Regions from separate parts of the Micrococcoides hystricis genome, predicted to be linked through region 2. Evidence: riboswitches for the same ligand, from Rfam matches in the RefSeq annotation. Region 2 holds a riboswitch; each other region holds the start of a gene.
The links. Region 2 has a riboswitch for S-adenosylmethionine ahead of ACFFFR_RS10200 (hypothetical protein). Riboswitches for the same ligand answer to the same signal wherever they lie in the genome.
Positions count from the first base shown of each region.

Region 1 (7,291 bases), on a different contig from region 2:
AGGTCCTCGGTGGTGCCGTTGACGGTCACTTTCACTGGAATCAGGGAGCCTGGCTCGCCGGAGGACGGAACGGTCAGTTCTTCGTCTTCAAGGTTGGTGGCCTGGTTGGCAGGGACCTGGGCGGAAACTTCACCGGAGTCAACCTTCAAGGTCACGGACAGCTGCTGGCTGGTTTCGTTGCCGACAACACCAATGACGCGGGCTTCGGCGTCTTTATCATCGGCGATAAAGGCGATGTTGCGCAGCTTGGCATCTCCGATGTCGGCGACGACGCCGTCGGAGGGGGAGTACTCCTTGGTGGTGGCTTGCTCGTTGATTGCAGCACAGCTGGTGGTGCCGAGCAGGACAGCCAGAGCGGCGGCGGATGCGAAGGCCCGCTTGCCACGTGCCGGGACAAACTTCACGATGGAAACTCCTCGAGTAGAAACAAAGCGCAAGTGTTAACAAGAAGATTAGCGCATCACGGCGTGCAGGTCATAGCCGGTGACTCGCCGTGGCTGTGGGGTAGCGGAGAAGAGTGCGGAACATATTGGGCGCGTTATTATCATCGAGATGGCTACGCTGTCAGCCTACAAAGCCCGTGTTGCTTGTGATTTGTGATAAACTCGAAGCCGGAAAAGGGAGATATAAACATATGGTTTTTGAGGTTGGCGAGACGGTAGTTTACCCTCACCACGGCGCTGCACGGATCGAAGAGATTAAGACTCGCGTGATCAAGGGCGAAGAGAAAATGTATCTCAAGCTCAAAGTTGCACAAGGTGATCTGACCATCGAAGTCCCTGCAGAGAATGTCGACCTCGTCGGTGTTCGCGATGTGGTGGACGCTGAAGGTCTGGAAGAAGTTTTGGACGTGCTACGTGCAGACTTCGTTGAAGAACAGACCAACTGGTCCCGTCGTTACAAGGCCAATCTGGAGAAGCTCGCCTCCGGTGATGTCATCAAGGTTGCCGAAGTTGTTCGCGATCTATGGCACCGTGAAAATGACCGCGGCCTCTCCGCCGGTGAGAAGCGGATGCTGGCCAAGGCTCGCCAGATCATGACTTCCGAATTGGCTCTGGCCAAGGACGTGACTGAAGAACAGGCCGAAGCACGGGTTGACGAAATTTTGACCCAGTCAGCACAGAAGGCTGCCGCGAAGGCTGATACGGAAGCCGCGAAGTAGTAGCGGAGAACTTCCGCCAAGATTTTTGATTCGCCCGGGACTGACCAGCAATGGTTGGCCCGGGCGTTTTGTTGCCTAGATGCTACCGGTGTGCGCTAGCCGCGGCGGAACAGACGCTGGTGCCAACCAAACAGGTAGCCGGTGCCGGTGAGACCGCCCAGCATCACGACGATGCCGGCCACGATGCCGGCGATTTCCCTGCCGCCAAGTGGGCAGCGTCCACCGGCCTCTTTCTCGGGGCATTCGGACCAGGGCGCGATGTAGCCCAAGAGGGCAAGAGCGGCGCCTAGGAAGATGGCGGCCAGCGCGAAGTTGACCCAAACGGTCTCGGGGATGTCGCGAAGTCGGTCCAGCATGGTTCTCAGTTTATCGTGCCGGCCAGAGGCGAGCGGGCCGCACCCCAGAAACGGCTCCGCCCGAACCAGCTGTAGTGGCTGGCCCGGGCGGAACGCGGACTCTGAAGGTGCAATGCCTAGGTTCTAGGAGTTGTGCTTAGTCGTCCGATGCCTCAGCGCCGTTGATGCGCTGGCTGATGCTGACCGGAGTCGGGTTGGCGAAGACATCCAATAGCGGGCAGTGCGCGTCGACGGTTTCTTGGAGTTCACGGTAGCGTTCGGCTGACTCTGGGCCGGTGATATTGACGACCAAGCGGACATCGCTGAACCCGGGGCGGACCTGCTCATCGAGCCCGAACAGTCCTTTCACGTTCAGATCGCCCTCGGCCTGAATCTGAATGTCATCGACTTGGATGCCCAGCTGGTGAGCGTAGAGCCGGTACACAATCTGCTGGCAGGCAGCTAGGGCGCCGAGCGCGTATTCGACCGGGGCGGCCCCGGCGTCATCGCCGGCCAAACCGGCCGGTTCGTCGATCAGGAACGAGTGCTTACCGGCACGGATATCCGTGGCGATGGCGCCCACAGACTTGGCGTTGATGGCGAATGTGAGGTTGGCGTGCTCTGGATTGCTCTCGAGCTTGCCGGACCACTGCTGGCCAACGTCGTTGAGGCGTTGGCTGCGAACTTCGTTGAGGTTCTCGGTGGCGAGGAGAGTGTTGACGGACATTCGATGCTTCCTTAATGCGTCGTGGCGCTGGCCGTGAGCGCGGCGCCATACTTACGTCCCGCCTTGTGGCGGGCGTCGAATCGTCACCTGGGGCACCCCACTATGGCAAGGGGGTTGCCGTCCAACCGGCCAGGGCCATTCGTGCCGCATAAGCGTCACTTCTTGAGGTTGGAACTCGTGATTCTTGCTCTCCACTGTGCTGGATCTGTGCGGGCACTTCAATTTGGGCGTCATCTAAGGACATATCGGGTTGGCTAGAAAAAGAACCCGAAATGCCCGTATTGTTGATATGGCAACAATCTTTGGGAGTTGATAGCTGTGGCCGAGAAACCAGTTCTACAGATCATTATTGGCAGCACCCGACCAAACCGAGTATGCGGTGCTGTTGCCCAGTGGTTTATCGACAGGGCCCGCCAGGATGGTCAGTTCGATGTTCAAGTCACCGACCTGCGTGAGCTAGACCTGCCGATGATGGATGAGCCGAATCACCCACGCCTGCAGGATTACCAGCACGAGCACACCAAGGCTTGGTCTAAAACGATCGAGGCTTCGGACGCCATCGTGTATGTGATGCCCGAGTACAACTTCACGTTTACGGCTCCGGTGAAGAACTCGTTGGACTACCTGTTCAACGAGTGGGCGAACAAGGCTTTCGGAATGGTCAACTACGGTGGCGTCTCCGGTGGCCTGCGTGCAGCTCAAGCACTGAAGCCGGTGGCCAGCGCACTGCAGATGGTGACCATGCCGGACTTTGTCACCGTGCCGATGGTGGCCCAGCACATCGAAGACGGCAAGCTGAATCCGACAGACATTATGAATGATTCCGCCGACGCGTTGCTCAATCACATGGCCTCGTTGACGGTGGACCTGATGGCCCGCCGCAAACGGTTGGCCGAAGAAGCCGATCAGTAGGCGTTCTTCCCCTTGACTGGCTGTGCTGGGGCTTTAACCCTGATCGAGCTCCAGCACAGCTTTAACTGTGGTGCCTGCGCTCGTGTCCGCGATGGCCTGCTCTAAGTCGTCAAAGGCGTAGGTCTTGACGAGCTTCTCCAGCGGGAAGCGGCCCTGGCGGTGCAGTTCTAGAATCGTCGGGATCAACTGGGTGGAGGTACTGCCGCCGCCCAGGACCCCGATGACCCGTTGGCCCCAGAGGGTTCGGAAGTGATCGAGCCGGAAGCTGGCTTCGGCAGGGGCACCCCCGATAAGTACGAGGCTGCCGAGCATCGCCACGGCCTCGGCCGCCTGCTCGATGACGCCGATCACCCCGGTGCAGTCCAGCACGGCGTCGGCCCCGTTGGGGCAGATCTTCAGGATTTCTTCCACCAGGTTGGTGTTGCCCGAGTTGATGATGTGGGTGGCGCCGAGTTCGTGGGCGAGCCGAAGCCGGTCATCGGACAGGTCCGCCGCGATGATGGTCGTTGCTGGGGTGTTCACGGCAGCCATGATGGCACCGAGCCCGACGGCGCCGGCCCCGATGACGACGATGGCAGCCCCGGGTTCTGGGCGGACCGAGTTGAAGACGGCACCGGCCCCGGTGGTGATGCCGCAGCCCAGCGGTGCGGCCAGTGCAAGGTCGACCTCGGAATCTACCTTGACCAGGGAGCTGGCATGGACCAGCGAGTGGGTGGCGAAAGAGGACTGGCCGAAGAAGTGACCGTTGATGGGCTTACCGTCATCCCGGCTGTACCCGGAGGTGCCGGCACCCGGCTCGCGCAGCCGGTGACCCCCGACAAGGGCTTCCCCGATGTGGAGGCAGTAGCGGTGTTCACCGGCGATGCAGTTGCGGCAGGCCCCGCAGTAGGGCCAGCCCAAGACGACCCGGTCTCCGATCGCAAAATCGGTGACCCCATCCCCGACGGCCTCGATGACGCCGGCACCCTCGTGCCCTAAAATCCCGGGAAGCTCGTAAGGCATGTTCCCCGCTTGAGTGTTCATGTCTGTGTGGCAGACGCCCACTGCAAGGTTGCGCACGAGCACCTCACCGGGGACCGGGTCTGCGAGCTCTACCGTGTCACGGCTGAACGGGGCGTTGGTTTCTTCAACAATGTAGGCATCAATCTTCATGGCGGCACTCCTGATCCCGAGGATTCGCTGGGTCGTGTTGCTCGAAACTGTGGGGGCACTGAAGCCCCTGCCTCGAACCTAACACCGGTGCCGTCAGGATGTATAGGGATCAGCGCATACGGTAGTACTCGGTGAGCAGCGCGAGGCCTTCGTCGATGGAGACGGCAGGACGCCAGCGAAGCACCTGTTGGGTACGGCGCTGATCAAACCAGTGGGCCGTGGAGAGTTGTTCGGCTAGGAACTTGGTCAGCGGCGGCTCATCGTCACGGTCTTTTCCACCGGCAACGGGCAGTTCCCAGATGCGCTCGATGACGGCGCCGGCGACTTTCGCCAACCCGGCCGGCAGGTGCAATCGCGGCTCCGGGGAGCCACCGGCGCGGGCCAGTCCGCGGATCAATTCCCCGATGGGGCGGGGCTCTGCGTTGGTGACGACGAGGGCTTCGCCGTGCGTGTGATCGACGGCGTGAATGGCCGCGAGCACGGCGTCGACAGCGTTGCTGGTGTAGAGGGTGTCCACCAGAGCCGCACCCGGACCGAGCACGGGCATCCGCCCCTGGCGGGAGCGGTCGACGATGCGCTGGGTCAGCTGGGTGTCGCCCGGGCCCCACATGAGATGGGGACGCAGGGCCAGGACCCGGAAGTGCGGGCTGTCCGCACCGAGGGCAATGAGTTCTCCGGCGGCCTTGGTGCGGGCGTAATGCCCGCGAGCCGCCGCCGGGTCAGCTGGGCCGGCACCCTCGCCGATGATGGAGTTGCCGGCATGCGCGACCGAGGGCGAAGAAATCTGAATGAAGCGTTCGACCCCGGCGTCTTGGGCGGCGGTGACGACGTTGCGGGTGCCTTCGACGTTGACTTGGTCGTATTCGTGGGCCGGACCGGAGACGGAAACTTTGGCGGCGATGTGCACCACGGTGTCACAGCCGGCCACGGCGGCGCGCACGGCGGCAGGGTCGGTGACGGAACCTTCGATGTCTGTGGCCCCAGCCACCCCGGAAGGTCGGCGTTGCAGGGTCACAACCTGGAGGTTGCGTTCCACCAGCTCACGGGCAACACCGGCGCCGAGGAGCCCGGAGGCTCCGGTGACCAGAACCTTGTGCAGCGGCCCGACTGGACGGGGCTGAGTGCTCATGGTCGACCTACTTTGCCGCCGGCGAGGATGCCATCGGCCCAGACAGCCAGCCGGGGCCGGTTGATCTTTGACTGGTGCCGGATGTCCACCGGGACCGAATCCGTAACCAGTACTGCAGCGACCGGGATCGGGGCCGCCGCGGCACGGACCTGTGCAGCAAGCTCGGTGGGTGCTACCCCACGTTTGAGTCGCTTCAGACCGGGGCCGGTTGCCGGTTCGATGACTGCTACGACGGCTTGGGTGCCGGCCGGGCCGACCCCCACGATGGCGCTTCGGGCCACGGCGTGGAGGGCATCAATGCGCGCTTCGGGTCCGCCTGGGGCCACTGGCCCGTCGGCGGTGGTGACGACGTGCTGGAGGCGGCCTTCAATCCATAGCCGGCCGTCCGCATCGAGGTGGCCGATGTCTTCGGTTCGGTGCCATTCCAGTCCGTCCACCGTGTCACGGCGGGAGCGGGCATCGGTGTACCAGAGTCGGTCGTAGCCGGCCTTCATGTGCGGGGCGGAAATCACGACTTCGCCAAGGACTCCGGCGGCCTCAGGGCCTTCCAACAATTTGGTGCTGGCGCTGCCATCAGGATTCAGTGGGGCGATGACCATTCGTACCGGTGATACGGGGCGTCCGACGCAGACGCCGTCTTCGGTCCCGGTGGCATTCAGCTCGGTGATGGCGGCGGCATCGATGTCGGCTAGCAACAGCGACTCGGTCATCCCGTACGGGGAGTGGAAGTCCGCGCCGGTGAACAATTTGCCGACCTCGGCCACCAGGTCAGGGTGGACTGGGGCTCCGGCGGAGAGCACCAGCTCAATGCCAGCAAGGGTGTTACGTTGCGCGGGGGAGAGCTGGTCTGCGGTGGCGACCACGTTGCGCAAGGCGGCGGGGGAGGCAAACACCATGGTGGCGTTGGCGGCTGCGGCGGCGTCGGCAACTTTGACCGCGGTGAGCGTCGCCGGTTTGGTGACGTCCATGTCCGGGGTCGTGGAGGTTGCGCCGATCGCCGGGCCGAGCAAGGCAAACGGGGCGAATCCGGCCAGCAGTGAGGACCCGGGACGGACATTGAATACATCGCGCAGCAGCCGGGTGAGGTTGGCTAGCCGTCCCTGGGTATACATGACGCCCTTGGCCGGTCCCGTGGAACCGGAGGTGAACAGGATCGCTGCCGGGTCATCCTTGGTTGGTGCGGGACCGTCGTAGCGTTGACCATCGTGGGCTGCGATGAGCTGATAGATGCTGGTTTCGACCTTCAACGCGGCAGCGCCGAGGCGGGGCAAGGTTGTGACGGAGATGCGTCGGCCGGGCCAATTCTGGGCGCGGGCTACGGATAACCCGGGTGTTTCACCGATGATCCAGTCCGGGCGTGCTGCCCGAACTGCGCGGGTCATTCCGGCGATGCCCAAGCCGGCATCGGCCACCACACCGACTGCTCCGAGGCGCAGACAGGCGTACAGGATGGCGGTGAGGTCGCGGCCCGGCGGCACCAGCAGCGAGATGCGGTCTCCGGGGCGCAAGCCATGGTCGTACAGGCCGCTGGCGATGGCGTTCACCACTGCGGAAAGCCGGGACCAGCTGACGCGACCGGCAGTGCGTCCTGCCATATCCACCAGTGCCGTGTCCGACTTATCCGCCCATGTGTCGAGGAAGTGCCACAGCGGTGGTGCTTCTTCGGTGGTGTCGCCAGCGGGTGTGCGGGATGGCTTGGTGCCGGTGACGACTTGTTCCGCCCACAACAGGATTGGGGCAGTGATGTCGGCGTCTTCGGGAAGCAGGTGGCCTGCTTTTTCGAAGCGGTGCAGGTCCGCAGCCGGTAGGCGGTCGAGCAAGTCGGCCAGATAGCGGTCCAAGAAGACCGGGTCTTTCGGGCCCCACAGAATCAG
Region 1 covers NZ_JBHLUB010000029.1:200,802-208,092, forward strand. The annotation lists gene ACFFFR_RS07840 (hypothetical protein) at 1-404, opposite strand, end outside; gene ACFFFR_RS07845 (CarD family transcriptional regulator) at 635-1,162, shown strand; gene ACFFFR_RS07850 (hypothetical protein) at 1,258-1,518, opposite strand; gene ACFFFR_RS07855 (OsmC family protein) at 1,655-2,224, opposite strand; SAM riboswitch class IV at 2,267-2,407, opposite strand; gene ACFFFR_RS07860 (NADPH-dependent FMN reductase) at 2,543-3,136, shown strand; gene ACFFFR_RS07865 (NAD(P)-dependent alcohol dehydrogenase) at 3,170-4,288, opposite strand; gene ACFFFR_RS07870 (NAD-dependent epimerase/dehydratase family protein) at 4,398-5,417, opposite strand; gene ACFFFR_RS07875 (alpha/beta fold hydrolase) at 5,414-7,291, opposite strand, start outside.
Region 1: linked by a shared signal. The riboswitch ahead of ACFFFR_RS07855 (OsmC family protein) and the one ahead of ACFFFR_RS10200 (hypothetical protein) in region 2 are both predicted to bind S-adenosylmethionine.

Region 2 (7,291 bases):
CGCGTCGGGCAACTCCGGTGGACGTGCTGCCAAGCCTGCCTGTCGAGCTATCTCTCGCACGGTTCCGCGGTGCACGTTGAATCGCGTCGCCAGCTCCCGCACGGGCATCCCATCGGCGTACCCGGCGATCAGTTCGGCTCGATTGGAGACGCTCAAACGATTTTGAGACTGCCGTGAATTCTCACGCACCGGATCGCGCTCATCGATCATCCGAGCACCCCGAGCGCGCGGCCGACGAGCACGAGAACCCCGTGGCACACGGGAAATCAGCGATCCGAGCGGCTACCGGGGGTTTGAGAAGCTGCTACGGAGGTCCACCAAAGTGGAAAGCTGCAGTAACTCGCGGTAACGAACCCGCCCGATGTGGCGGGTTTTGTTTTCCCACATTGCCCCACGATGCCGCAATATAGCGCCGCTTATCAACCTCTTGGTCTCCCAAGAATCTCCGCTTCAGGAAAGTGAACTTCTTACCTCTTTGTTGGTGAGCTCGCATATTGACTTAGAGTGTCTTCACGCCGGGTTATGGCATCAGCTGGTTACCATGAGGCATGGATAAAAGAGTACTTGGGGTCCTGGCCACCATCGCTGTGCTGCTGACCGGTTGCGCGACTGCCAATAATTCCGATCAGGAGACCGCGGCCGATTTTCAACAGCAGAATGAACGACTCCTGTCACTCTGCGATGGAGCCGCAAGCGTCGAGTCGGGACAGAAGTTTCTGGTTTTGCGCTATGCCGAAGACTTCACTAATGAAGAAGAAGCATTCGGAGACGTTAGCCGCTGGGCTAAAGAATGCGTCGTAGGGGTTGGTATGGCTGAGCTTGATACGGATGAGTTGGTGCTCAGTGTTACCGACAAGACTGTCGAGGAAGGACCTGACGAGCTGAATGCCGTCTTTAGCGTAGACACCATCAAACGAATCGCAGCAGAGAAGAACTCGATATCAGCCTCCGGCATTTGGGGCCAGGCCGATGATCTTTCGCTTGGTCCAAGGATGGGCAGCTCCTATGCCTCCCTAGTCGATTAGGGGCCTCTTTGTAAGAGTTCTTTCTCCAACCCCCTTGTTTGGTGCGTCGGCCGCCAATGTGGGCCAAAGCAACAATTTTGCCTCTGGCTATCCTCGTCCAACGCCGAGATCTCAAGGACCACCCACAGGGTGGAGCGGAAACGAGAGGAACGGCCTATCTTTTCCTTGGCGTAAAGGAGGTGCGGCACGTCCACTTGGTCTTGCCCTTCACCGCAGTTACGGTCACTGGGACCTTGCGGTTCGGGGTCGCCCTGCTGACGTAGTACTTGATGCTGGCCGTGCCTTTAGTCGAGGCGGTGGCTGTCTTACGGTTCTTGGATGTCTTGTAGTGGGCAACCGTCGTGATCTTCGCCTTCGACGCAACGCCAGAGACCCTCACATAAGTATTGGAGTATTGACGCGGCTTGCTGTTGGACATTGTTGCCTTGCACGTCTTGGTGGCAGCTTCGGCTGGAGCGGCGTCTGCAGCGACGGATCCGGAGGCTAAGGCAAGGATGGCCAAGCCAGCAGCGAGTGTGCGACGGAACGAAACGGAAGCGATCAAGGCTGCCCCTATGAAAGAACGTGTGCGATTGGAACTGCGCTATTGAGCCAAGGAACGGCGCTAGTTAGCGCGAGAGCGGAAGCTCTCGATGCTCGTATAGTACCTGAGATTCAGGGGCTCCACGGCCATTGGGTTTCGCACAGATTTGTCCCCTAAATTCAAGCATCGATTTCGGAAGAAAGACATCGGCGAACTGCGGCACGAACACGTCTGGCCGAACCTACAGGTGGCAATCTACGATGGTCAGCCATTCGTCTTCCGGAGCCTCGGAAATGAGGCGATTTACTTGCGGCGCCCATTGCTCCCAACTGACATCCTCAGGGTCGCTCGCCCAGCCGTCCGGCCGGTCCAACGAATGCCATTGCCCGTGCTGCACTACAGCGTAGATCTCCGCGGTCGTGTCACGGTTAATCGTGATCGCGCGCTTCCGGGCTCGATTGGTGGTTCTCGTGGAGGTTCGTTTCAACCCCGCGCGCTTGTCGAATATTCTTCGAAGCATCTGTGGCTTGGGCGTTTCGTGATCTTGCGGATCAGCATCTGGACGCAACGTGAAACCGCCGGCGAATCTGCCGCCGATTTCCCACCAATCCCATTCGTACTCGCCAACCCCTGTAGCATCGTTGTCGATGCCGAATGGGGCAAGCTGCTCTTCGACGTTCTCACCGAAGACGAGGACCTTGAGATGGGCCATGATTCTGCTCCTATCTTCTACCAGACCTTTGACCGCGGCAGGCTGTCTCATCAGGCAAGGCTATGCCAAGTTACGTTGCTAGGGTCAGGCATGAAGACGATTCTGTCTGTCTTCGCTACCATCGCATTCTTGGGTATGACCGCGTGCTCAGATTCTGGGAAGCCGCCGATCAAAGATGGTCCGGAAACCATGACGCGCTTGGCCGACCATTGTAGTTGGGCTGTGTGCGGGAGCCGTGAGTGCAAGAGCCTCGATCGAGGGCCTGACCGTCACCTTCGAAGAGGACTTCACAGACCCGGATGACCCCGTCGCCAAGACCAATGACTCAGCAAAGAAGTGTTTGCGCAAGGTCTCCGAAGGAAACGTAAGTCTCGGTGAGCTGGCCATGCAGGTTGTGGACCGCTCCTTGACCAAAACATCCGCGGCTGCGGAGCCCCACGCCATCATCCTTGAGGCGATCTATTCCCGGGCAACGATAGCCGCAGCGGCCGACAAACTCGGCCACGATCCCGCACGCAGTGCGTGGGAACTCGCCGATGAACTGAGCATCCATACGGGGGCTGGCACTGAGCTCATGCAGGCTGCGGGCTAGGCGTCTGTTGCCGGATCGGCAAACTTGGGGTAGCTTTGGTCGCAAGGTCAAGAGAACTAGCTGAACGACTTTGGACGAGGCTAGTCGGCAACCGCGTCACCCGACACGGTGCCTTCCAAAGAAGACCTGGGCCCAACCAATACCGGTTGCGGTCAAGCCGGGTCAGGCACTAGGTGCCGACCTCCTTTAGACAAGGAGTTTTGTCATGTCTGCAACACACTCGAGCAATCCCAAAGCTGCGCGTCCTTTTCCACCTCAAGATGGCCCTTGCGTCTTCAACAGGGCGCACAACCTCATCGGTTGCGAAAATTATGGGAGCGGCCACACCATGCACTGGATCAAAGCGAAGTTTGCCATGCAGCGCGGGTGGATCTGGCGTGACGGCATCGTCACCGAAGTCGACGGCCAGCTTGGCAGGGTTGCCTACCTGAATGAAACAGCGCAACCACGAATCTGGTACCACTTGCCATTGGAAGAGTTCATCCAAGTGGGGGACCCGATCCGACTTGCGGAGAGTCTAGGCGGTGTGCTTATGAACGGGGCGCGAATGATCAACATCGCAATCGCGGATGGTGCCGGAGAAATCCCAGAGCCAACCGATCCGGAGGAGCTGGCCAAGTGGAAGCACCAGGCGGCACCCGTGATTACCAATCTGGCGACCGGGCAGTCCATCTCACTCGGTGCTGGCGAGTATCTGCGAGATGAGAACATCACCCGCGACGAACAAAACTAACTTAATAGAACCCCACATAGGTGGTGGCGTCAGTGTTTACCGGCGTCACCACCTATGTGTATCTACGGTGATGTTGGCCACGGTCGCTCAGGTCCTCATCAGGAATGTCGGTGCCGGCGACTACAGTGATGGGAGCATTGTTCACCCGTTTATAGCCGTGAAGGATCTCATGAAGCGCGCCCACAACCAATCCCCGCTCAAGCGAAATCAAGACTCGCCGCGGACTGCCTTGATACTCGGGATCATTGGGTTGGTTCTTGCACTCGTTCCGGGAACGGCAAGCCTAACGGGGATTGCCCTTTGCGCACTTGCGTTGTGGCTGGCATTTGCCAAGAGTATTCCCGGCCAGCGGCGGGTCCGTGCTGCCAAAGTCGTTGCCAGTATCGGTCTTGCAATGGCGGTAATCATGCTTCCAGCGACGTTAGATGCTGTGTCGGAAGAAAACCGCGAAGCAGCACTCGAATACGCCCACGGCGCTGACCCTGACCAAATCGAAACCCCTGCCGCACCGACACCGTCTTCTAGCACGCAGGAACCGAGCCCGACAGCAAGTAAGACCGCGAAACCTTCGCCAACGGCAACGGAGTCGAGCGCGGCAGTTGAGAAGCCCAAGACTAAGAGCACCCGGAAAGCCAAGTCGAGCGAGAAGCCGGCAAAAGCTAAGGCCAAGGCGGGTACGGCCTTGAGTGCCGCACATCAACTCACGGTGAAGGGACGAGCTCCCAAAACAGGATACGACCGAGCAAACTTTGGTCAGCGGTGGGCTGACATCGACCGCAACGGTTGCGATCAGCGCAATGACATCTTGCGCCGAGATCTCCAGAATGTCGTCATCAAAGCCGGCACTCAGGGGTGCGTGGTCATGTCGGGATCTTTCCTTGAGCCTTTTGCCGGAACACAGCGCTCATTCCAACGTGGACCTTCGAGCAGCCAAGAGATCCACATCGATCACGTTGTGGCCCTGTCAGACGCATGGCAAAAGGGCGCTCAACAGTGGAGCCAAGATAAACGAACCCAGTTCGGAAACGACTTCCTGAATCTGCTCGCTGTCGATGGTCGTCTGAACCAGCAAAAAGGTGACTCAGATGCTGCATCCTGGCTGCCTCCAAATAAAGCGTACCGGTGCCCTTACGTGGCCCGTCAGGTCGCCGTGAAGCAGAAGTATGGCCTGTGGGTCACTGCGGCTGAGCAAGATGCCATGGTGCGGGTCCTCTCCAGCTGCCCGAATGAGAAGCTTCCAACTAGCGCTGCCATCCCGAGAGACACCGACGCACCCGTTTCGAAGAGTGCGCCAAGATCAACACCGAAACCAACACCAGCGACTAAGAAGCCACAACCCAAACCTAAAGCGGTTCAACCTGCTCCGAAACCACAGCCACTCGTGGGCACACCACAACAGGATGGCACCGACCCACGCTTCGGCACCTGCAAAGAAGCCAACGCCGCCGGGTATGGCCCCTATGTTCAAGGCCGAGATGTTGAATACTATTGGTATCGGGACCGAGACAAGGACGGTGTCGCCTGCGAGAGGTAAGGTTTGCGCAACACCCCTTATATTTGAAATTTATAAGCGGTAGTGTGGAGTTATGGATCAACCGACACCCGTCATTGCGGACATTGTCCAATCGCGCAAACTCCCCGACCGTGCTGCAACACAGCAAGCTATTCAGGAGGCCATCAACGCTGTTGAGAAGCCTTTCGCGGTTCCTGCTGGGATGAAGCCAACCGTGGGAGACGAGTTTCAAGCCGTCTATGCCTCACTTGCCCAGGCGCGAAGAATCCTCGTGCAGCTGAAGCTGTCTTTGCCCGAAGAAGTTGAGCTGCGTTTTGGCATTGGTGTTGGGGAGATATCCCAAGTCTCCGGAACGGCCTTGCAAGATGGCCCCGGCTGGTACGCGGCCCGCGCAGCAATTGAAGAGGCAGAGTCTCGGGCCAAATCTGCTCAATCTTGGGTACGTTCATGGGTCGGTGATGCCGCCGATAATAGCCGGGTAGCCGATCTTAATAGTTCACTGCTGCTTGAGGATTTTCTTCTGAGCAAGATGAAACCACGGGAACGACGTCTCACCTTGATGGCACTACAAGGCCAAACACAGATTGAGATGGCGCGAGTTGAAAAAATATCTCAATCAGCGGTGTCCCAAAGCTTGCAACGATCTGGTGGTGCGGCGCTGATCGCCGCGATTCAGCTAGGGGAGGGGGAACAGTGATAGCCGCCATCATCCTTTTCCACGTCGCACTTGGTGTGCATCAGAACTATTGGCGCAAGCCGTTGGTGCGAATTCTGCTCACCGCCGTGATCTCCGCCGGATCGATCGCTGTTCTCTACTTGCTGGGCGGAGTCTCGTTCCTCAACGCGGTCTTACTAGGGTTGGCTGCGGCTGCCGTCGCGGTGGCCTTCGGGTTCGATAAGACACGCATTATCGGTGCGCTTTCTTTGGTGACTCTGCTTACCGCGTCGCTACTACTCGAAGAGTGGCTGGTCGCCGATTCCGTACTGGTTGGACATGTGTTGCCGCTGGGAGGCAGTGTTGTGCCGCTGCCACTGGTGATTGCAAGTTTCGCGACGTTCCTGCTGTTGGCGCGCCCGACCAATGATCTTTGTAGGTCCGTCCTGCTCAGAATGCGAGTCGATGATGATGCTCAAGGGAGTTCGACTCCCGAACCGAAATCTCGGCGGGGTTGGCGTCTGATGATTGGAAGCCGCGCCTTAGCTACGGTGCACCAGGATGATGTCCATGAAGTCATGCAGCTGAGAGGCGGTCGTTTCATCGGACCCTTAGAGCGCTGGCTTATCGTCCTGCTGGCAGTAACTGATCAGCCAACGCTCATCGCAGCACTTGTTGCAGCCAAAGGCATCGGCCGCTTCCCGGAACTGTCAGCTGACCGCGCCAGAGGGGCGAAAGCCGAGGAGTTTTTGGTTGGCAGTCTCGTCAGTTGGGGGTTTGCAGGTCTGGCGGCGCTGTTGATCGTGGTGCTAAGCTCATAGACGCTATCCGCCAAAGCGCTTATAAACCATATTTATAAGCTCTTCTTCGGGACGCTATTTGTTGTCCTCAATCAGCCAGTACTCTGAGCCGTCATTGGCCCGTCCCACGATCATGTTGTCCACCATGAACCGGCGCATGAACGCGGTGTCTTCGTGGTACCGCGACAGTCGCTCATCCACTTGGGTTTCGGTGAGGTGCTGCCCTGAGGAAAACACCGCTGCGGCGACCAGACGCATCAGTTTTTCCCGGTCGTTCTGTTTGGCCGGGAACTGTGAAATGCGCCCCTCACGCATGAACTTGACGACTGTCTCATTCCCGTCTGCTTTCTTAGCCTCATCCTGGTTCAGCAGCTCTTTGAAAATCCCTGCGTTTACGCTGAACCCTGACTTGTCGAGCACGATCAGTTTGGCCCGCTGCAACTGGGAGAGGGCTTTGGCGACGTTGGGATTGTCTTCTTCAGACATTTGGAAGGTGCCGAGTTCGACCTGGGCAAAAACTTCGCGGCAGACCGGATGCGCTAAGGCTGCAAGGACCGGGTACATTGCTTTGAAATCGTCAGCCACGGTGACACTCTCCTGAAGGACTAGAAAACTTTGGGCGCTGTGTTCAAAACTACCCTAACTAGACAGGAAGTTGGCAGCTTGCACAGTAGGCTTGAAGCAAGCATCATCACGCGTTGAGGAGAAAAGTGAGCAGCAAAGCAGACATTGGCGTCA
Region 2 covers NZ_JBHLUB010000031.1:224,661-231,951, forward strand. The annotation lists partial or broken gene ACFFFR_RS10175 (helix-turn-helix domain-containing protein) at 49-210, opposite strand; gene ACFFFR_RS10180 (hypothetical protein) at 549-1,025, shown strand; gene ACFFFR_RS10185 (hypothetical protein) at 1,180-1,569, opposite strand; gene ACFFFR_RS10190 (hypothetical protein) at 1,790-2,260, opposite strand; gene ACFFFR_RS10195 (hypothetical protein) at 2,496-2,852, shown strand; SAM riboswitch class IV at 2,898-3,017, shown strand; gene ACFFFR_RS10200 (hypothetical protein) at 3,181-3,585, shown strand; gene ACFFFR_RS10205 (GmrSD restriction endonuclease domain-containing protein) at 4,016-5,119, shown strand; gene ACFFFR_RS10210 (SatD family protein) at 5,172-5,795, shown strand; gene ACFFFR_RS10215 (hypothetical protein) at 5,792-6,574, shown strand; gene ACFFFR_RS10220 (DUF2087 domain-containing protein) at 6,629-7,138, opposite strand.

Region 3 (7,291 bases), on a different contig from region 2:
TGATCAGATCGTCAGCCCCCGAATCTTTACCAAAGATGAAGAACACAGATCCACTGCCACGGATGTAGAGGAAGGCAGCTGCTGGCTGTTTCTGAGTTTCTGCGGAGCGGGCTTTGATCTGTTCGGTGACTTGCTCTAGCCGCTGGGAAATCTCTTCAGAAAGTTCCTCCCCTCGGTCCGCCACGCCCATGATGTCACTGAGGTCTTGGATCATCGTGGGCATGGTGGCCAAGGTTCGTTTGGCGTCTAGGTAGACGACCGGGATTCCCGCGTCCGCCAATTGGGTGAGTACTTCTGGCGGGCCAAGGGTCTTATCCGCTATGACCAAGGTCGGTTGCAGGTTCAGGATTGCTTCAGCATTCAGCTGGTGACCACCGACCGTGACCATGGGAAGGTCAGCGATTTCCGGCTGCGTGTTGGAGCTGGTTCGCCCCACAAGCTTGTCCTGCTCGCCGAGGGCGATGATGGTTTCAACAAAGGTGCCGTAAATGTCCAAGGCAAGAACCCTGGATGTGTCGGTAATCTCGTGGGTTCCACCAGTGACGTCTTTAAAGGTGACCGGCAAAGCAGGTTCCGCTTTGGAGGAGACCGGTTCTACCGCCGGTACCGGGGCAATTGAAACAGGGCCACTGGGTAATGAGAGCGGCTCAACGGCGCTGGTAGACGGGGTCGGCGACTCCGAGCTGTGGGATGAAGCCGCCGACGCTTCTTCTGTCGCATCCGTCCCGGCAGGGATCGGAGAGGAGCAACTTGTGACGAGCAGAAGACTAGCTAAGATGCTGGTTCCGCCTACCAGCAACCGGTTGAGCCACTTATTCATTTATTACTGACCTCCAGCTTCGGTTTTGTTGCGGCGAGCGGCAAAGAATGCTGCCACACCGAGCAAGAGTGCCCCGAAACCGGTGGCAGCCAGTGGGGTTGCGCTTGCCCCAGTTTTGGCAAGGCCACCCTTGCCTGCGCTGGCTGCTGCGGCAGAGTCCGCTGGGACCATGCTGCAGCTGCCGCCTTCCCCGATGGACGCGGAGAAGGAGATTGGATCCATGACCTGACCTGCTTGGTAGAAGCCCGCGAAGGCGTCTGCGCCGGTCTTGGTCAACTTCACTTCAGCACCAGATACGCTGATCTTGTCATCGGTAACGGAAATCGGTCCGGAAATGGAGGCGAATTCAACGCCAGTAGCGTCTACGCCGCCTTGGCCTTCGTAGCCCTTGGAAGAGACGTCCCAGATCATCGTGGCGGAGTTAGCACCGTTGATCTTGATCTTCAGGTTGGTCATCTTCATATCTAGCGCGCCGGAATGTCCCTTGAAATGCAGGGTTCCGGGCAGGGATAGCACACCGGTGCCGGCGGTCTTGTCGAAGGTTCCGGTACCGTTGCTGAAGTTGAACGCACCGTTACTGTGGGTAACACCAGTCAGGTCCCAGTCGCCGTTGGCGATGGCACCACGGAGGTAGGCGGCAAAGGAAGACTTCACACCCCAAGAGGCCGTGCCGTTGACTAGTTCGTGGTCGGCACAAACTTCCACCATGTCGGTAGCGGTGGCGCTGCCGCCCCCAGTAGCCGTAGTAGCGGTTGATCCCGAGTTCGTTGCGCCGGTTCCGCCAGCAGTAGCTGCGACGCCGGCTGGGGTCTTAGCGTTTCCGGTCCGTGATGAACCTGTCTTTGCAGGTGAGCCGGTGGATGTTGGTGCTTTGGTCTTGTCAGCTGCTACTGGCTTAGTGGACTGACTGTAGGAAGCGGTGATAGACACTGGGTCCAGCGCGTTCTCAGCTTCGTAAAAACCACCGAACGCTTCTGCGCCGTCCTTGGTGAGCTTCGCTGCTGCGTTCTTCAAGCTCAGGCTGGACTTGGACACTTTCAAACTAGCCGCGTCCACGGTTGCCAAGGCAACTTGTTTGCCGCTGTAAGTTCCGCCAGATAGTTCCTTTGCGTTCACATCAGCCCGGAGTACAGCTGTTTTGCTTCCATCAAAGTGCACGCTGAAGTTGGTGAACGTGGTGTTAAGCGCACCGTTGTGCCCGGTGAAGTTGACACTGCCTGGGAAAGTAACGTGCCCCTTCTTTGTGGTCGGGTCAAACACCCCGTTGGCCTTAGCAAAGGACAGCGTCCCGGCGTTGTTCTTCCCGCCGTTGACCGTGACCTTACCCTTAGCGATCGGGCCGTTGATGTAGGACATGAAGGACTTCTTCACACCCCAATCAAACGTACCTGCGCTGACACCAGCTTCAGCAGATTTGGCAGAATCCGGCTTGGAAGTTGCAGGTTTAGTAGGCTTCGGGCTCTGGGTAGATGGATTTGGTGTGCTTGGCTTCGGTGTTGCTGGCTGCGTTGGCTCCGGCTCAGCCGGGGCTTCCGTCTCCACTGGCGCCGGCGGGCATGCAGACCCGAGCGCTCCTACCTTAGCAGTGAGCGTGATCGGAGCTAGCGGTTCATTTTCGGGATAGAACTCCGCCATGGTGCGCACGCCATCAGCAGTTAGATTCGTGGCGGCATTTGTGAAAGACAGGGTGGAAGTCGCCCGGTCCACTGTCATCGCGGAAGTGTCAATGGTGGCAAACTTAACGTCTTTTTCGTTGTAAGTCGTGGACTCATACGTCGCCATATTCAGGTCGCCTTGGTACTTGACGTCGGCGACGAAGAAGGCTTTCTTTCCGCCTTCAATCACGATTCGAACGTTGCTGAAGGTCGAGTCCAAGGTTCCACCGTGGCCCCAGAAACTGAACGAACCAGGGTAAGAGATGCTGACGTCATGAGTTGCAAATGAATATTCACCGCTGCCACCGGTAAAGGAGAAAACATGGTTTGTTTCGGTTACAGGTGAAGTGGTTTCCACTTTGCCGTTAGCAATACGCCCGGTGAGATACTTCATGAAAGATTCACGGAAGCCCCAATCCATCGTCGACTCAGAGATGACCGCGTCACGGCATTCTTGGGTGGCTGACGGTGGTAGCTGCGTATCCGCGGTGGCGAACGGAAGGGAAATCGGGGCGAGTAGTCCGGCGGTCAAAGCCATACTGAGCGCCAGCTTTTTGGCGCGGCTGCGGGTTGTCCCCTGGAGAGCAAGCGTCATGATGGACGTTTTTCCTTTTGAAATAGTGCGAAGTGTGACCAAGATTTCCACCTCAGTCGTTGTCGTTAGCTCCCACAGCCAACACTCACAATAAAGCAAGGCTCACCTAAATGCAATAACGTAAGAAAACATTGCGCTAATTGCTTCAGGTGCGCTAACTTGGTCACCAATCGACCGATTCTCTTTCGCAAGAACGCACGGAAAGACCTGTGAACATGCTTCCCTTCAGCGAGCGCCTCAAGCACGAAACCACTGCACAACACGAGGCTGCCGAATCCAGCGCCTTTATCTCCTCCCTCATGAAAGGCGAACGCGACGCCACGGACTATGCCCGATTGATTGGTCAATACCTCCATCTGTACCGGGCACTAGAGTTCGCGGTGGCGCAAGTCCGCCACCAGCACCCTGAACTGCATAAGCTGCTGGATCCTGAGCTCGAAAGGTTCGACCTCTTATCGGCCGACTACCGATCATTAGCTCAGGAGCATGGACTGGACATGGCCCCGGTTCCGACGGCAGCAACAGCCCAATATGTCTCCCGGTTACATGTGCTGGCGCAACAAGAAAATGATTTGGATGCGTATCGGGTTCTGGCGCACCACTACCTGCGCTATTTGGGTGACCTTTCCGGCGGACAAATTATTTCCGCACTAGTCGATCGGCACTATGGGGTTCCAACACAGCAACGGACGGCGTGGCATTTTTCCAGCATCCCCAAACTCAAGGCTTACAAGGATCAGTACCGGATTCTGTTGGCAGAAGCAGTCACTGAAATCCGCGCCCAAGATGCCCTCATTGTTGAAGCACAGTACGGTTTTGACCTGAACCGGGAGCTGTTCAACTCTTTGGATGAACGAAAGGAGCTGGCCCCGACACACTGATATAAATCTCACGCATTTCTTCAGAATTAGCTGCGTTCCCCTAGCCGTTTCGCCAGGTTCGTCATCTCAATTGGTTTACCCGGATTAGGGGATCACGCAGCTAATTTTGTATGCTCGCAGTTGTAACCATCCCGAGCGGCCGAGAGATCTGGCTTGTTGACGCCGCAGCAACCACCGCCCAAAAGCGCATCACTTCTTCGATGTGAACTTCGGTAGCGGCCGGTGCTACTGCCAGGAGTCGATGGAGAGTAATCATGACTGCTTCTGTTTCTGCACGCTCGATTTCCGCTGGGCTCATTGACAAGGTCGATCCCCGCAACGGCGAGATCAGCGAAGAGGACCGCCTCGAGTTCTGGGCGCAAGCTGCTGCCGAACTCGATTGGCATACCCCGTGGGACGACGTTTACTCCTTCACCCGTGATGAGGACGATGTCCCGCACATCCGCTGGTTTGAAGGCGGCAAACTCAATGTTGCCTACAACTGCTTGGACCGGCACGTCGCCGCTGGCCGCGGGGACAAGATCGCCCTGCACTTTGAAGGGGAACCCGGAGACCGCGAATCGGTCAGCTACGCCGAGCTGAACCGCCGCGTCAATCAAGCAGCCAATGCCCTCACTACATTGGGCATCACTAAGGGCGACCGCGTAGTGGTTTACCTGCCCGTACTGGTAGAAACCATTGTTATCACCTTAGCCTGCGCTCGGATCGGTGCCATCCACTCGCTGGTCTTTGGCGGGTTCTCAGCAGAAGCCCTCAAATTCCGGGTTGAAGATACCGGGGCCAAGCTGCTTGTCACCACTGATGGCCAGTTCCGTCGCGGCACAGCCGTCGCCGTCAAGGCGGCCGCCGATGAGGCCGTTTCTGGTGAGAACAACATTGAGCATGTGCTGGTGGTTCGCCGGACCGGTTGTGAGATCGACTGGACCGAAGGACGGGACCTGTGGTGGCACGAGACGGTCGAGACAGCCGCCGATGAGCACGAGTGCGAGTTCTTCGACTCGGAGACCCCCCTGTTCATCATGTACACCTCCGGCACCACCGGCCAGCCCAAGGGCTTGGTGCACACCTCTGGCGGGTATCTCACGCAGACTCACTTCAGCTACAACTACATTTTTGCCAACCCGGATGAGTCTCAACGGGACAGCGACGTGCACTGGTGCACGGCCGACTTGGCGTGGGTGACCGCGCACACCTACGAGATTTACGGGCCGCTGTCCTCCGGTGCCACCCAGGTGATCTACGAAGGCACCCCGACGACTCCGCACCCGGGCCGGCACTTTGAAATCATCGACCGATACGGGGTGACCAGCTACTACACGGCACCCACCCTGATCCGCTCCCTGAAAGGCGCGTTCCCCGACGGCGTCCCCGCCGAGTACGATCTGTCCACATTGCGGTTGCTCGGTACCGTGGGTGAAGCCACGAACCCGGAAGCGTGGAACTGGTTCCGCACCCACATGGGACGCGGCGAGACCCCCATGGTTGACACTTGGTGGCAGTCCGAAACGGGCTCGACGATCTGCTCCCCGCGGCCAACCGACGCTGACTTCAAACCCGGGTCAGCCACAGGCCCGCTACCCGGGGTCGACGTGGACATTGTTGACGACGCGGGCGAACGCGTGGCACCAAACGTCCAAGGCTACATCGTGGTGACCAGGCCCGGGCCGTCCATGGCCCGCACCGTCTGGGGCAACCCCGCCCGTTACCGTGACTCCTACTGGGCCGCATACCCGGAACAAAACTGGTTCTTGGCCGGAGACGGTGCCCGCTACGACGAAGACGGTGACATCTGGATCTTGGGCCGGATCGACGATGTTATTACCATTTCCGGACACCGCCTCTCCACCATCGAAATCGAATCCGCTCTGGTAGCCCACCCGGACGTAGTCGAGGCCGGGGTGTGCCCAGTCTATGACGAGAACACCGGCCATGCCGCCGTGGCCTACGTAGTGCTGAACCAGGCAACCGCGGAGGCCGTGAAATCTGCCGACTCGGCATTCATCGCGGTTCAAGACGAACTGACCAACCACGTGCGCAAACACATTGGTCCGATCGCCAAGCCCAAGCACATTGTCTTTGTCCCGGACGTGCCCAAGACCCGTTCAGGAAAGATCATGCGTCGACTACTCACCCAGCTGTTCGAAGGCAGCAAGCTTGGAGACACCACCAGCTTGCAGAACGAACCCTGCATTGCAGCGATCGCTGAGATCGTTGACTACCCCAACAACAAGACCGTAAAGGACTCATACCCCGTGTCCAAGAAATCAAGACCCCGGATGATCGTTCGCTAGACCTCAACGTCTCAGCTTTGCCACGATCACGCTAGAAAGGACAGTGCCTCCACATGTCATCGCAACGAAACTTCGGGTTCCGCACCCGTGCACTGCACGCCGGTTCGGTGCCCGACCAGATCCACGGCTCCCGTGCCGTGCCGGTCTACAACACCACCTCATTCGTGTTCAAGGACACTGATGATGCGGCGAACCTCTTTGCTTTGCAAAAGTACGGTTCGATCTACTCCCGCATTGGTAACCCAACGGTCGCTGCTTTTGAAGAACGCATCGCCTCGTTGGAGGGAGGTATCGGTGCAGTAGCCACGGCTTCCGGCATGGCTGCAGAGTTCATCACTTTCGCCGCACTGGCCCAAGCCGGGGACCACATCGTTGCTTCCGCATCCCTGTACGGTGGCACCATCACCCAACTGGACGTGACGCTGCGTCGCTTCGGTGTTGAAACAACCTTTGTAAACTCCCAAGATCCAGCTGACTTCAAGGCAGCGCTGACGCCAAAGACTAAGGCGATTTACACCGAGATCGTTGCTAACCCTGCCGGTCGGATCGCTGATCTTGAAGGCCTGTCCGCGGTGGCCAAGGAAGCTGGCATCCCATTGGTGGTGGATTCTACGCTGACGCCTCCGGCATTGATCCGCCCGTTCGAACACGGAGTGGACATCATCATTCATTCGGCGACCAAGTTTATCGGCGGCCACGGCACCACTTTGGGTGGCGTGGTTGTTGAATCCGGTCAGTTCGATTGGGGCAACGGGAACTTCCCATCCATGACCGGGCCTGTTGCTTCCTACGGCGGACTGTCGTGGTGGGGCAACTTCGGCGAATACGGTTTCCTGACGAAGCTTCGCTCTGAACAGCTGCGTGACATCGGAGCCTCGCTCTCCCCACAATCCGCCCAACAACTGATCATTGGTGTCGAAACGCTGCCGCAGCGCATGGAGAACCACGTGGTCAACGCTCAGGCTGTCGCCGAATGGTTGGAGAACGACGATCGCATTGCTTACGTGAATTACGCTGGTCTGCCTTCCCACCCAGACTACGCACGCGGC
Region 3 covers NZ_JBHLUB010000029.1:48,145-55,435, reverse strand. The annotation lists gene ACFFFR_RS07175 (heme/hemin ABC transporter substrate-binding protein) at 1-820, opposite strand, end outside; gene ACFFFR_RS07170 (HtaA domain-containing protein) at 824-3,070, opposite strand; gene ACFFFR_RS07165 (biliverdin-producing heme oxygenase) at 3,286-3,951, shown strand; SAM riboswitch class I at 4,075-4,199, shown strand; gene acs (acetate--CoA ligase) at 4,206-6,242, shown strand; gene ACFFFR_RS07155 (O-acetylhomoserine aminocarboxypropyltransferase/cysteine synthase family protein) at 6,296-7,291, shown strand, end outside.
Region 3: linked by a shared signal. The riboswitch ahead of acs (acetate--CoA ligase) and the one ahead of ACFFFR_RS10200 (hypothetical protein) in region 2 are both predicted to bind S-adenosylmethionine.

Region 4 (7,291 bases), on a different contig from region 2:
GCTGCGCCACGTCGTGTTTGGCAAGGTTCCTTCGGCGAGAGAGAAGAAGGAGCTTTATGAGCACCAACGCACAGCAAGCGTCCCGTCAGATCCTTTTCAACGCCTTCGACATGAACTGTGTTGCTCACCAGTCCCCAGGTTTGTGGCGCCACCCAGAGGATAAAGCTCGTGACTATAACACGATCGGGTACTGGACGCACCTAGCTAAAACCCTCGAAAAGGGCCTATTTGACGGTGTGTTCATTGCAGATGTACTTGGCACCTACGATGTCTACGGCGGGTCCAACGAGGCGCCTCTGCTGACCGGGGCTCAGGTGCCGGTCAATGATCCAGCCCTGCTAATTTCCGCTATGGCTGCCGTGACCGAGCATCTTGGTTTCGGTGTCACAGCCGGTACCGCCTACGAGCATCCGTACCCTTTCGCTCGTCGCCTCGCTACTCTCGATCACCTGACCAACGGGCGTGTTGGTTGGAACGTCGTGACCGGATACCTGCCGTCGGCAGCCCAGAACATGGGCAATGACGATCAGATGGCACACGATGAGCGTTACGATCACGCGGACGAGTACCTAGAAGTCATTTACAAGCTGTTGGAAGGCTCCTGGGAAGACGACGCTGTTCAGTACAACAAACAGACCGGTGTGTTCACTGATCCGACCAAGGTGCATCCGATCAAGCATGAAGGCAAATACTTCAAAGTTCCGGGCATTGCTATCACCGAGCCGTCAGTACAGCGTACCCCTGTTATTTTCCAAGCTGGAGCGTCGCCGCGAGGTAAAGCGTTCGCAGGTAAACACGCCGAAGCCGTTTTCGTAAACAACAACACCATCGAGACTTTGAAATCGACGGTCGCCTCTATCCGTGAGAATGCGGTCGCTGCAGGTCGCGATCCGTACGATATCCGGATCTTCACCATGCAGACCATCATCACCGGCGCGACCGATGAGGAAGCTCAAGCCAAGTACGAAGAATACGTCAAGTCCGCCGACCCCAAGGGCGCGCTAGTGCTTCTCTCCGGTTGGATGGGAGTCGATCTGTCCAAGTACGACTTGGATGATCCAATCGGTGATGTCGAATCCAATGCCATCCAATCTCTGGTCACCAGTCTTCAGACTGGAACCGCTGACAACGAACCGTGGACAGTGCGCAAGCTCAGTGAATGGGTTGGGGTAGGCGGCTTCGGACCGACTCTCGTTGGTTCTGGCGCCACCGTCGCCGAAGAGCTCATCCGCTGGCAGCGCGAAACCGATGTTGACGGCTTCAACCTGGCCTACGCCATCACCCCGGGAACCTTCGAAGACATCGTTGAATACGTGGTTCCTGAGTTGCAGGCACGCGGAGCGTACAAGACCGAATATACGGACGGCTCTTTGCGTAACAAGCTCTTCGGTGAAGGTGACAAGGTTAAGGACACCCACCCCGCGGCTTGTTACAGCCTCGCCCGCAGCCTCGTGTCCTAAATCCAGTACACAAAACTAAATATAGAGAACTCAATACGAAAGAAATCGACCATCTAGAGCAGCTGAGAGATCTGGCTCAATGACGCTGCAGCAACCGGCTCCACCACAGCGGGGACAAGGTGCTCCTGCCAGGATCGATGGAAGTTTCCTTCCCACCTCTTCTTCTGTGAGGTGGGTGGGCGCTTCCGCTTACCCGACCACAAGGAGAAGAACAATGACAAGCACACTAACCACGCAGACCACCGCTTATTGGAAACCCGCGGCTGAAGGTGAACTTGAGTACTGGGTGCCGAAGGCCCAAGCAGCCGCCGCAGAACTAGCACAAGACGTACTCGCTCGGGACGCTGCCAACCAAGAACCATTTGCCGAAGTTGAGATCCTGCGCAAGCACGACCTGATCACGGCCATCATCCCGAGTGAATTTGGTGGCGGCGGCGCAGCCTTCTCCACCGTCTTCGAGATTGTGCGGGAGCTGGCCAAAGTAGACGGCTCGATCGCCCAATTGTTCGCCTACCACAGCGTGAACGTCGCCGGAATCGGTGTCTTCGGAGACGAAGAGACAACCGCACGCCTGTGGCGCAAGATTGCAGATGAACAGGCTCTTGTCGGCGATGCCGTCAATCCGACTGATCCTCATCTGAACCTGCGTCAGGTCGGCGAGAATTTACTGCTCAACGGGACTAAGCGTTTTGCTACCGGGGCTGGAGTTGGAGAATACATCTTTGTCTTAGGTGTACTTGCTGACGGACCGAACACCGGAATCGGCCAGGCAGCTTTGGTCGGTCGAGAACAAGCCGGTGTCAAACACCACGGGGACTGGAACGCATTGGGCCAGCGGCTCTCGTCTTCAGGCTCAGTGACCTTCGAGGATGTTGAACTTGGTGCCGACGCTCTAGTCGGTCTAGACAAGGGGACCGCGTGGCAGGCTCTGATCGCGCCACTGATCCAACTGGCTTTCGTGAACTTCTACCTTGGAATCGCCGAAGGGGCGCTGGAAAAAGGCAAGACATTGATCAACCAGCGGCAGAACGCCTGGTTCTTGGCGAAGGCAGAACGCTACAACCAAGACCACATCTTCCAACGCTTAGTGGGAGAGCTCCACGCCCGGACGGTCGCGGTAGCCGCCCTGACCGAGAAAGTGAACGGAATTCTTGACGCCACGCTGGCGACTGGACGGGCACTGACGCTAGAGGCACGCAGCGAGTTAGAGGTTCAGATTGCCCAAGCCAAGGTGGTTTCCTCTGACGTGGCGACCGATGTGACCAACCGTGTCTTCGAGTTCACCGGTTCCTCCTCAGCCAAGCCAGAAACTGGGCTCGACCTGTACTGGCGGAACGTGCGCACGCACTCGCTGCATGACCCGGTTGATTACAAGAAGATCGAAGTGGGCGCCCACTTCCTGCTCGGCGAATACCAGCCCATCAGCCTCTACACCTAAGCTGCGGCACCCGAAGGATTGATGATCATGAGCGAAAAACTACCTCTACTGCGGGAACTGTTTAGCCGGATTGAGCTCGGTACCCAGCAGCGAGAAAACGACCACGAGCTCCCGGTAGAACAGGTCAAAGAGTTGTGCCGCCACGGTTTCACGGCCTTGCGTGTTCCCCGAGATTTTGGCGGTCTGGAACTGGACTGGTACCAAACGACCGAACTGCTGATTGAGCTGGCCGCAGCCGACAGCGCCATCCCACAAATCTTCCGAGGACACCTGGCAGTAGTTGAAGACGCGCGCTTCCACTACGAAAAGGATCGGCACCGGGCGGAGCAAGCTGGTGACGAACAGTCGCAAGGCGGACATGTCTCCACCGAGCGGTCATTCAAAGCCCACACCTACCAAGAACGGCTCCGGTGGTTCGCCCAAGGACAGCTAGTGGGCAACGCGTGGACGGAACCTGGAGTCGGAAACCTGACGGGTAGTCAGACACAGGTCAAACAGGTGGATAAGGATTCTGTCCGTGTGACGGGGCAGAAAATTTACACAACCGGCAGCATCTTTGCGGATCTGTTGGACGTCACAGCGATCAACGAAACCGGGCAGGAGGTGACGGTACTGGTCCCGAAGGCTCAAGACGGGGTCCGGGTGCATGATGACTGGGATGGCTTTGGTCAACAGCAAAGTGGTACCGGCGCTGCGGAGTTAGAGCAAGCGGTTGCCCCAACCTCGCAGGTACGTCCTGCCATTGAACGGTTTGGTTATCAGACAGCGTTGTACCAGCATGTGCTGAACATTGCACAAGCTGGTACGGCGCAGGCCGCCGCCGCTCACGCGGCACGGTTGTTGGCTGAACGGACACGGACCTATTCTCACGGGAATGCTCCGCGTGCCGGTGAAGACCCACAACTGTTGGCGGTCGTTGGGCAGTTGCATGCACGTGCGGCAGCGGCGAAGGCGGTTGTGCTGTCAACCTCCGCTGAGCTAGATGCTGCGGCACGCAGCGCCACCGGATCGGTGGCTGAACAGCAAGCTGCCTTTGCTGCGGTGGAGCGGGCAACCGCTGCCGCCCAGCTGGTGGTCAATGAGCTCTCCTTGGCGAACGGTACTGCGCTGTTTGATGCCCTTGGGGCATCTGCCGTCCGCAAGGTGACCGGGCTCGATCGGTATTGGCGTAATGCGCGCACGATTGCCTCGCATAATCCTCAGGTTTACAAGGCAAGGATCCTGGGTGATTTTGCGGTCAATCAGCGCACGGCTGACCCGTTGTGGAGCATCGGTGTTTCGGAGCGACTCCAGCAGGAAGGTGCAGCGGCTCTAGAGAACTAGAACCTTTACCTCAGCACAGCAGTGGGCCTGTACCGGAAAACCGGCACAGGCCCACTTTTGCTTGCTCTAGGTAGAGCGGGATGTTTTAGTTGCTACGGCGAGGGCTTGGGGCTCCGCCTTCGGAAGCCCAGTCCGAAGCAGCTTCGCTGCCGCCGAGCTCTGGATCAGAAACCACGTCAGGCTTGTGATTAGGGGTAGCGTTGTCCTTGTCATTGCCGTCACGACCAGTGAGGTCGGTGACGGTGTCGACAACCTTGTTCACAGCCTCTGGAGCGTGCTCGCGAACGTTGTCAGTGACATCGTGAATGGTGGACTGAACTTTAGGGTCCTCCCAGATGCGACGAGCTTCGTCTTTCATACGTTCGTAGCTGTCACGACCGGAACGGGAACCGAGGACAAAGCCAATTCCTACACCAAGTCCGAGGGTGAGTAGTCGACCGATTTTCATATTTTCCTCCTAGCCTGAGCTCATCACCATTAAAGTGCTAAGCGCGCTTGTCATCTTTAATTTATCTGGTTCGAGCCAAGAATCGAAGTCTTAGTTACCCAGCTTTCGCTGTTGGCGTTTCTTCTGCTTCTTCGATGTCGAGAACGATCGGGTCCAAGGGGGCCAACGGATACTTCTTCCGGTGCCACCGGTGAATACCTTCGATGGCGGCCATCCCCACAGTGGAGACGATGCCCACGGCCCACCACAATGGTGCATCGGGGAGCTGGAACTGGTGGAAGAACAGCGAAATGGGAACCGTCAGCACCAGGACCAGCAAGACGTACAGCGAGACGATCAGGATGATCTTCTTGGCATTCAGCGGCCGGGATGCCACATTCAGCAGCCACAGGCCCAGCAACACCACAGTCACCGCCGAAGCCGTCTGGACCTGCTCCAAGGAGTAGTCGCCGTGGGTAGGAGTCAACGAGTCCTTGAGCTTGTAGGCGTATGTGTTGACCAAAACAACGGCACTGGCCACGACGAAGGCTGACGGGATCGCAAACCGCAATGCTCGTCCCAAGAAGCCAGGTACGTAGCGCCGTGGGTTGGTGAGCATGGCCAGGAAGAATGCCGGTGCACCCAAAATCAGGAAATCGATCGTGGAGTACTGCCGGGGCAGGAACGGGAACGTCCAGAGCAAGGCGCCGAACGCCAACGCAAAGAATGTCGCGAAGGTTGTCTTGGTGAGGAAGAGATTCGACAGCCGTTCCGTGTTCGCAATGACTTGGCGGCCTTCAGAAAGCACGTGGGGCAACCGGGAGAACTTGTTATCCAGCAGCACCATACGCGAAACCGCCTTGGTGGCCGGAGCTGCATCCCCCATGGCAATGCCAACGTCTGCGGTCTTGAGCGCCATGGCGTCATTGACACCGTCACCGGTCATGGCAACAACGTGCTTACGCGACTGCAACGCCTCGACCATGGCCTTCTTTTGGTCGGGGGAGACCCGGCCGAAAACAGAGTAGGCCTCCATGACCTCGGCCAGCTCTTCCTTGTCGGTGGGCAGGTCGCGGCCGTCGAACCCGGTTTCGGCGTTCTGGAATCCGACCTCCCGCGCCACCGCAGCTACGGTGAGCGGGTTGTCCCCGGATATGACTTTTAGATCCACGCCTTGCTGCGTGAAGAACTTGAGTGTTTCCGCTGCGTCCGAGCGCACGTTTTCAGTGAACGTCAGGATGGCTTGCGTCTGCAAGTCCGCTGGGAGATACGCGTTGGTGGCCTGCTCTTCACTGATCTCTTCGGGATGGTAGGACAGCACCATGGTGCGCAGTCCCTGCTGTGCGAATTCTCTGGCTCGGGCGACTTCGTTGTTATCCCGGTCAGCAGATAAGAGCGCTTCGGGCGCACCTAGATACCAGCTGCCGCGTGCTGGCCCCCGGTCGTACACGACACCGGAGAAACGGCGTGCAGACGAGAACGGGATCTGTCGGCAGGGCTGGTCAGAAAGATCGTTGCTGAACGCGTCATGCAGGGCCATGGCGGTGGGATTGGCATGCGGATCTGCGCCAATGTAGCCCAAGACTGAGCGGGCCGGTAACGTGGCTTCGCCAACGGGATGGAATTCGCCAAAGCTGACCCCACCCTCGGTCAGGGTTCCGGTCTTGTCTAGGCACACCGTGTCGACTCGGGCCAGCAGTTCGACTGCCGGTTGCTCTTGGATGAGCACTTGCTTGCTGGCGAGCTTCAGGGCCGCCAGTGCGAACGCGATCGTCGTCATGAGGGCTAGGCCCTGCGGGATGCCCGCGGTGATGGCGGCGACGGAAGATACGGCCGCGTCTTTCCATTCACCACTTTGCCAGGCTTGGGCCCAGCCACCCCGAGCGATCATCTGACTGTTCAGCACAATCGCGATGATCGGCACCAAAGCGACGGTGATCCACTTGACCACCCGTTCCAGGCTGCCGCGGAGTTCGGAGTTGATCTTGGAGAACTTACGCGCTTCTTTGGTGATCTTGGCTGCATGCGAATCTGCACCAACAGCAGTCACCAGGTAGGTGCCGTTGCCGGAGAGGACGGCAGAACCTGAATAGGCAGAGTCGTGCGTGACCTTGGGGATCGGGTCGGCCTCACCCGTGAGCAGAGCCTCATCAATTTCGAGGCCATCAGAGCTGATGATGACCCCGTCAGCGGGAAGCTGATCTCCGCGGGACAGGACGATCACATCGTCCACCACAATGTCCGCGATCTTAATGCCGATGACTTCACCGTCGCGGATCACGTTGATCGCATCCTGATTCAATACCGCAATGCGATCCAACTTAACCTTGGCCGAGTACTCCTGAATCAGGCCGATGACCACGTTGGAGACGGCGGCAAAAACAAAGAGTGTGTCGAACCAGCGCCCCAGCATGATGACGATAGCCGCGCACACGCCCAACACGAGATTGAAGACCGTAAACAGGTGCGAGGACAGGATTGCCCACACCGAGCGGGAGGTTTCCATCCGCTGAGAGTTGACCTTGCCCGCCGCTACACGTTCGGCCACCTGGTCGGCGGTAAGCCCACTATAGGCGTGCGGGGGAAGCTCAGTACTGGCTGATGCGGTGGTCGACTGCAACAGGGGCCTCTATATCTACAATG
Region 4 covers NZ_JBHLUB010000029.1:58,414-65,704, forward strand. The annotation lists gene ACFFFR_RS07195 (LLM class flavin-dependent oxidoreductase) at 57-1,460, shown strand; SAM riboswitch class I at 1,507-1,604, shown strand; gene ACFFFR_RS07200 (acyl-CoA dehydrogenase family protein) at 1,675-2,898, shown strand; gene ACFFFR_RS07205 (acyl-CoA dehydrogenase family protein) at 2,926-4,221, shown strand; gene ACFFFR_RS07210 (hypothetical protein) at 4,307-4,669, opposite strand; gene ACFFFR_RS07215 (HAD-IC family P-type ATPase) at 4,764-7,268, opposite strand.
Region 4: linked by a shared signal. The riboswitch ahead of ACFFFR_RS07200 (acyl-CoA dehydrogenase family protein) and the one ahead of ACFFFR_RS10200 (hypothetical protein) in region 2 are both predicted to bind S-adenosylmethionine.